DNA from 2 places in the Pseudomonas sp. 3296 genome. Region 1 is predicted to be linked to the other one. Evidence: riboswitches for the same ligand, from Rfam matches in the RefSeq annotation. Region 1 holds a riboswitch; the other holds the start of a gene.

What was found. A riboswitch is a leader RNA that binds a small molecule or an ion and turns the genes downstream of it on or off. The one in region 1 is predicted to bind cobalamin.
Region 2: another riboswitch for cobalamin. It lies ahead of cobO (cob(I)yrinic acid a,c-diamide adenosyltransferase); the one in region 1 lies ahead of J2X66_RS20550 (CbtB-domain containing protein).

The regions. Positions count from the first base shown of each region.
Region 1 covers NZ_JAVDUY010000007.1:266,626-270,026, forward strand. Annotated here, with positions in the region: gene cobM (precorrin-4 C(11)-methyltransferase) at 1-730, opposite strand, end outside; gene J2X66_RS20540 (cobalamin biosynthesis protein) at 812-1,225, opposite strand; gene J2X66_RS20545 (CbtA family protein) at 1,222-1,929, opposite strand; gene J2X66_RS20550 (CbtB-domain containing protein) at 1,941-2,132, opposite strand; cobalamin riboswitch at 2,252-2,480, opposite strand; cobalamin riboswitch at 2,581-2,793, shown strand; gene cobW (cobalamin biosynthesis protein CobW) at 2,893-3,401, shown strand, end outside.
Region 2 covers NZ_JAVDUY010000001.1:764,814-768,214, forward strand. Annotated here, with positions in the region: gene J2X66_RS03655 (cobyrinate a,c-diamide synthase) at 1-1,150, opposite strand, end outside; gene cobO (cob(I)yrinic acid a,c-diamide adenosyltransferase) at 1,147-1,758, opposite strand; cobalamin riboswitch at 1,839-2,072, opposite strand; gene J2X66_RS03665 (hypothetical protein) at 2,228-2,812, shown strand; gene J2X66_RS03670 (sorbosone dehydrogenase family protein) at 2,881-3,401, shown strand, end outside.

The DNA.
Region 1 (3,401 bases):
GCGCATGCCCCGCACGATACAGCGACGACTCGCTGAACTGATCACTCCCCAACACCCGTCCCACCAGAATCAAAGCCGTGCGCCGAAACCCTTTGGCCTCGACCTTTGCGGCAATATCCTGGAGCGTACCCACCACCCAATCCTGATCCGGCCACGTCGCCCGGTGGATCACCGCAATCGGGCAGTCCGCGCCGTAATGCGGCAGCAGCTCAGCGAGGATTTTCTCCAGATGATTCACGCCCAAATGAATGGCCATGGTCGCCCCATGCTGCGCCAGGCTGCCCAGTTCCTCGCCCGGCGGCATGGCGGTCTTGTCGGCGTAGCGGGTCAGAATCACGCTTTGCGAGATGTCCGGCAAGGTCAGTTCAGCCCCTAAAAGCGCTGCACACGCCGCAGTCGCCGTCACGCCAGGAATGATTTCAAACGGAATGTCGAGTTCACGCAGGTAGCGAATCTGCTCGCCAATCGCGCCATACAGACCCGGATCGCCGGAATGCACCCGCGCCACGTCCTGACCGTTGGCGTGGGCGGTTTTGATCAGATCAATGATCTGTTCCAGGTGCAATTCGGCGCTGTTGACCACCTGTTCGGCGCGATGGCCTTCCAGCACGGCTGCCGGCACGAGTGAGCCTGCATAGATGATCACCGGGCAGCTGCGAATCAGCCGTTGGCCTTTGACCGTGATCAGTTCCGGGTCGCCGGGTCCCGCGCCAATAAAGTAGACGGTCATCGTCGTTTCCTGTGAAAAAAGAGGCCGGGCAACGCTTCAGATGAAGATTGCTCATGATCGAATGCGCGATTATCGGGGATTTTATGCAGCGCCAGCCAATGCCAGGGTTGCTTGCGCGTATTTTTGTCGGCAGATCAGCAGTTTTACCGGAGCCTGAACCAGCTGTTCGGCCAGTGCCAGGGCGGCACTTTCCGCTACGCCGTAGCAGCCGGTGCGTTCGAACGCGATGTCGGAACGATGGCTGAGGCTGGTGTGGTATCCAGCCAATTGTTCACTGCTGAAGAACATCAACGGCAGTGCGAGTTGTTCCGCAAGTTCGATCAGGCCAGGCTCATCGCGCTTCAGGTCAATGCTGGCGAGTGCCTTTATCTCATGAAGCCCGATTTGATGAGCCTGTAGCGCCTGATCCAGCAATGCCCGCAGCGTGCTGGCGGGGCAGCCGCGCTGGCAGCCCAGGCCGACCACTAGCGTCGGCGCTGTGCTGGCCTCAGTCATGCGTGGTATTGGCCATCGCTTTTGCGGCGGAACAACCAGGCGCTGATCAGGCCCAGGGCCAGCCAGAACGCTACGTTGGTCAACTGCGAAGCGATGTTGAATTGAGCTTCCAGGGCTTGCGGCGCGAGCATCGAATGCACTTCCGGTTGTGGCGCGCCAATCACGTGCGGAACGGCCAAAATCGCCACGCCCAGCACTTTCATCAGCCAGTGACGGCCGAAAACGATCAACGCAATGCCGACAGCGGTTGAAGCGGCAGTGCCGATCCACCAGATTTGCCGTTGCGCCAGATCTGCAGCAACGGTGCCCGGCAGTTCAGGCGGCAGGCCCAGGGTCGGTGCGAGGACGAACGTTGCATAACCGGCCAGACCCCAGAGCAGGCCTTGAGACGTTTTGGTCGGTGCGCGCAGAGTGTAGAGGCCGGCGAGCATCAGGGCGAAACCCACGGCCACCACCAGATTGCCGCCAGTGGTCGACAGCACGCGCTGCCAGCCGTCTTGCGGCTCCCAGGATTCGGCGTCGTGGGTGTGCGCGGCCATGGCGCCATCGGCGTGTTTATGGGGTTGAACCACTGCCGGCTCGGCTTTCTCGTAGGTTTCCGCTTGAAGAATCAGCGGTGCGACCCAGAAGCTTTGCAGCAAGGTCAGCAGCAGGGCGGCCAGCAGCCCCGTGAACCCTGCGGTTTGCGCAATACGCTTGATCATCTCGTCAGCTCTCAATGGCACGGAAACGCAGCGCTGTGACGGGTATCGTGCGCGGCATTGTGCACCGCTTCGATGTGCGAGAAACCGGCGAAATACACAAGGCAAGCGCCCAGGATCGACGCACAGATGGCGGCGGTCAGGCGTTGAGTCAGGGTGGAAGTGGTGCTGGTCGTTGTGTGGCCGGTGCTGCTGATGATCGACATGGCGCATCCCTCTGGTCTGTCAGCGGGTGAATAGAGCGCATGGAAAACCCCTGCGAGCCGGGCGCGCAGACGTTCAAACAGCGCCCGCCCACCGCGGGTTTGTTGTTCAGTGACCGTAACGGTCACTTTGTGTTGCGGGCCGGTCTCCGGGCTCACGAGGGGCGCTGGCTTTCGCCTTGACCTGCAAGCATCACCTTCCCATGCCGAACTGCTGGCACAGTGGATTTGATGCTTCGCTCGCTTACCGTTGCGGGGGCAGCACCGGACTGACATGGCTTTGAGTAAAGCACATGATTCACCGGTTTCCCGTTTCACCCTATGAAGGGCACCCGTAACAAGATGCGTAGGAGAGCATGGGCGGGGGATTCGCGTCAATTGGCAAGGGTTCTCAACTCGCGATAGCGTCCTATTGGCCGCTACAAGACATTGACCCGCCCCAGCCCGATGCGTAGCCTTGCGCTTTCGAGGTTCTTCGGCGTTTGCCGAAGCTAAGAAGGGAACGCGGTCAATGCCGCGGCTGCCCCCGCAACTGTGAACGGTTCAGTTTCTGCCATGCCACTGCATGCGCCAGCCATGGCGCGAGCGGGAAGGCGCAGCAACCGCCAGTCAAACGACTGGCCAGCCGTCAGCCAGGAGACCTGCCTCGACACAGATTCTGACTTTCAACCGGGCGGGGTGATCCGGTGGCGAAATCTTCCGCGCAGCGTGTGCTGCTGCGGTCGTCGTCCCGTATGCCCGCCACCTTGCCAAAGGGCATCCGATGAAAACACTGGCCAAACTCCCCGTCACCATCGTTACCGGCTTCCTCGGCTCGGGCAAAACCACCTTGCTGCGGCACATGCTCGACAACGCCCAAGGCCGTCGCATTGCGGTGATCGTCAACGAGTTCGGCGAGCTGGGCATTGACGGCGAAATCCTCAAGCAGTGCTCCATCGGCTGTACCGAAGAAGAAGCCAACGGTCGTGTCTATGAGCTGGCCAACGGTTGCCTGTGCTGCACCGTTCAGGAAGAATTCTTCCCGGTGATGCGTGAACTGGTGGCCCGTCGCGGCGATCTCGATCACATCCTTATCGAAACCTCGGGCCTGGCCCTGCCAAAGCCGCTGGTCCAGGCCTTCCAATGGCCGGAAATCCGCAACGCCTGCACCGTTGACGCAGTGATCACCGTGGTCGACAGCCCGGCCGTGGCCGCAGGCACCTTCGCCGCGTTCCCGGATCAAGTGGACGCCCAGCGCAAACTCGACCCGAACCTGGACCACGAATCGCCGCT
Region 2 (3,401 bases), on a different contig from region 1:
CGGTACTGGTCAGCGAATGGTGATACGTGTGCCCGCGCAACGAACCTTCCGGCAATTCCACCGCTTGCAACGCCAACGCCGCCAGACGCTTTTGCATCACTGCGTCGCCTTTGAGCAAACCCACCAGTTCGGCGCGAGTGCCGTCGACATCCGTCAGCGATTCGAGCAAATACAACATACCGCCACACTCGGCCAACAGTGGTTTACCGGCCGCATGATGTGCCCGTATCGCGTCGAGCATCGTGGTGTTCTGCGACAGTGCTACATGGTGCAATTCCGGATAACCGCCCGGCAGATACAAGCTGTCTGCCTCTGGAATTCGGCTGTCACGAATCGGTGAGAAAAACCGCAACTCGGCGCCCATGGCTCGCAGCAAATCCAGGCTCGCGCCGTAGGTGAACGCAAACGCTTCATCACGGGCCACGGCAATTCGTACACCCGCGAGCAACGGCTCGGCAGGGATCACATCCGGGGCGGCAAATTCCACCGCAGGTGGTAGCGCCACCTCGCAACTGTTGGCCAACGCATCGGCCGCCGCATCCAGGCGCAGATCGAGGTCATTCAGCTCACTGGCCTGAACCAGGCCCAGATGACGGCTCGGCAATTCGATTCCGGTTTCCCGTGACAACGCGCCGTACCAGCGCAAGCCTTCGGTGAGGCTGCCTTCGAGCAGTTGCGCATGACGCAGCGTGCCGACGCGATTGGCCAACACGCCGGCAAACGGCAAGTCCGGCTGATACTTGGCCAGGCCCAACGCCAGCGCACCGAAGGTCTGCGCCATGGCGGTGCCGTCGATCACCGCGAGCACCGGCACACCAAAGTGCCGCGCCAGATCGGCGCTGGATGGCGTGCCATCGAACAAGCCCATGACGCCCTCGATGATGATCAAGTCGGCTTCAGCGGCGGCTTCCCACAACAGTCGACGACTCTCCTGCTCGCCGACCATCCACATGTCCAGTTGATACACCGGCGCACCGCTGGCGCGCTCGAGAATCATCGGGTCGAGAAAGTCCGGGCCGCATTTAAATACGCGCACCTTGCGCCCCTGATTGCGATGCAAACGGGCCAGCGCGGCGGTGACGGTGGTCTTGCCCTGACCGGAGGCCGGCGCGGCAATCAGTACCGCCGGGCAATGACGAGGCTCACTCACAACTCGACGCCCTTTTGCGCTTTGATCCCGGCCTGGAACGCGTGCTTGATCACGCCCATTTCGGTGACGGTGTCGGCGAGCTCGATCATTTCCGGCTTGGCGCCGCGACCGGTCACCACCACGTGCTGCATCGGCGGGCGCGCCTGCAAATCGCTGAGCACCTGATCGAGGTCGAGGTAGCCGTGCTTGAGGGCGATGTTCAACTCATCCAGCACCACCAGGCCAATGGACGGATCGTTGAGCAATTCACGGGACACCGCCCAGGCGGCTTCGGCGGCGGCAATGTCACGCTGGCGGTCCTGGGTTTCCCAGGTGAAGCCCTCGCCCATGACATGGAAACGCACTTGCTCCGGGAAGCGACGGAAGAACAGTTCCTCGCCGGTGCTGTTACGGCCCTTGATGAATTGCACCACACCGCACTGCATGCCGTGGCCCATGGAGCGAGCGAGCATGCCGAACGCCGAACTGCTTTTGCCTTTGCCGTTGCCGGTCAGCACCAGCAACAGGCCGCACTCGTTCGGGGAATTGGCAATGCGTTCGTCGATCACGGCTTTTTTGCGCTGCATGCGCGCCAAATGGCGTTCGTCACGATCAGGGGTATCGGTCATGGGGGAGCTCTCCGTTGAGGCTGGATAACGGCGGGCAGGCACAAGAATAGACGGCAAGAAGCCTGGCATCGCCCACCGTGATGCCGCTGGATGAATCAGGCCGGTCTCCGGGCTCATGAGCGGCTTTGGCCGGACTGCGCGCCTTCCCATGTCGGCTTCGACACAGTGGCTCAAGGCGCAGTCTTCACTCATTTACCGTTGCGGGGGCAGCGCCGGGATCGTAACGTTTCGTCGCTTGACGATAGTCACTCACCGGCTTCCCTGTTTCACTCTGTCGACCACCGCCACAGAGCACCTGAAACAAGCCGCGAAGGTTAGAGGGTTGGGGGTGGAGCGTCAAATAAAGACAAAGCCCCGGCGAGCGATATACTGCCGCCGCTCAATTTACTGATGCCAATCTTGCACCACACGGTCAGCAGTGATATCAAAGAGCCACAAACCCAACAACACAATTACAAGGGTGGGCAACATGCAAGGCATGATTATCAGCAATCCGAAGCTGGAATTCCTGCGACCGGTGCTGGAACGCTGGTTTGACTGTATCGACCGCTACAACTCGGTTCGCGGCGATAACGAAGCGCCTTACTGGCATGACGAAAGGGCTAACCTTGGCCTGCTCAATGCTGCTGCGTGGATGGCGGAAATGGTCACTCTGCAAAATACAACGACGCGTAAACAGAACGAAGAAGGCGAGCGCAATGCCCGTGCCGATCTGTTTATAGCGACTGCTGAAGAGCGCGCCTACTTTCAGGCCACTCAACGCTGGCCCAAGGTCAACAGCCTGAACCTGACCCAGGCGCTGCAAGACATCACCAGCGATGCCAAACGCATCAGCTACGCCAGTGACCTGAAACTCGGCTGCCTGTTCGTGGCTCCGCAAAAAGCCCAGCAGAGCGCGACCCCCGAAGAACTTCAGGACATGGTCGACGACCTGCAAAAGGAACACTGCTGCGCCGTGGCCTGGTACTTCCCTTACGCCTACCGCAAATTGCGCAATGAAGCCGGCAACTATCACCCCGGCATTGCGGTGCTGCTCAAGGAAGCTCGCGGCTGACCGGTTGAACCATCGCTCTGTTTATCTTCTCTATGAATTAAGACACTGCATTCATAGGGAAGACCAGTATGCGCAAGCCCCCGCTCGTTCTCGTCATCGTGCTCGCCGGAGGGCTTGCCGCCTGTGGTGAAACCTCCAGTCTGCAAGTCTCCGACGGCACCGGCCCGTCACCCAAGTTGCCCGAACCGAATAAAACCCTGATCCCGACGGTGAACATCGCCCCCGCGATCGGCTGGCCGGACGGCGCGAAACCCATCGCTACCGCCGGCACCCAAGTGGCGGCCTTCGCTGAAGGCCTCGATCACCCACGCTGGCTCTACGTACTGCCCAACGGCGACGTGCTGGCGGCCGAAACCAACGCGCCCCCCAAACCCGATGACGGCAAGGGGATTCGTGGCTGGGTCATGAAGAAAACCATGGGCCGCGCGGGCGCCGCCGTCCCCAGCCCGAATCGCATCACGCTACTGCGCGACAAGGACCATGACGGTATCGCCGAAACCCGCACGGTGTTCCTGGAAAATCTCAACTCGCCGTTTGGCATGACGCTGGTCGGCAATGACCTGTACGTGGCCGACACTGATCGCTTGTT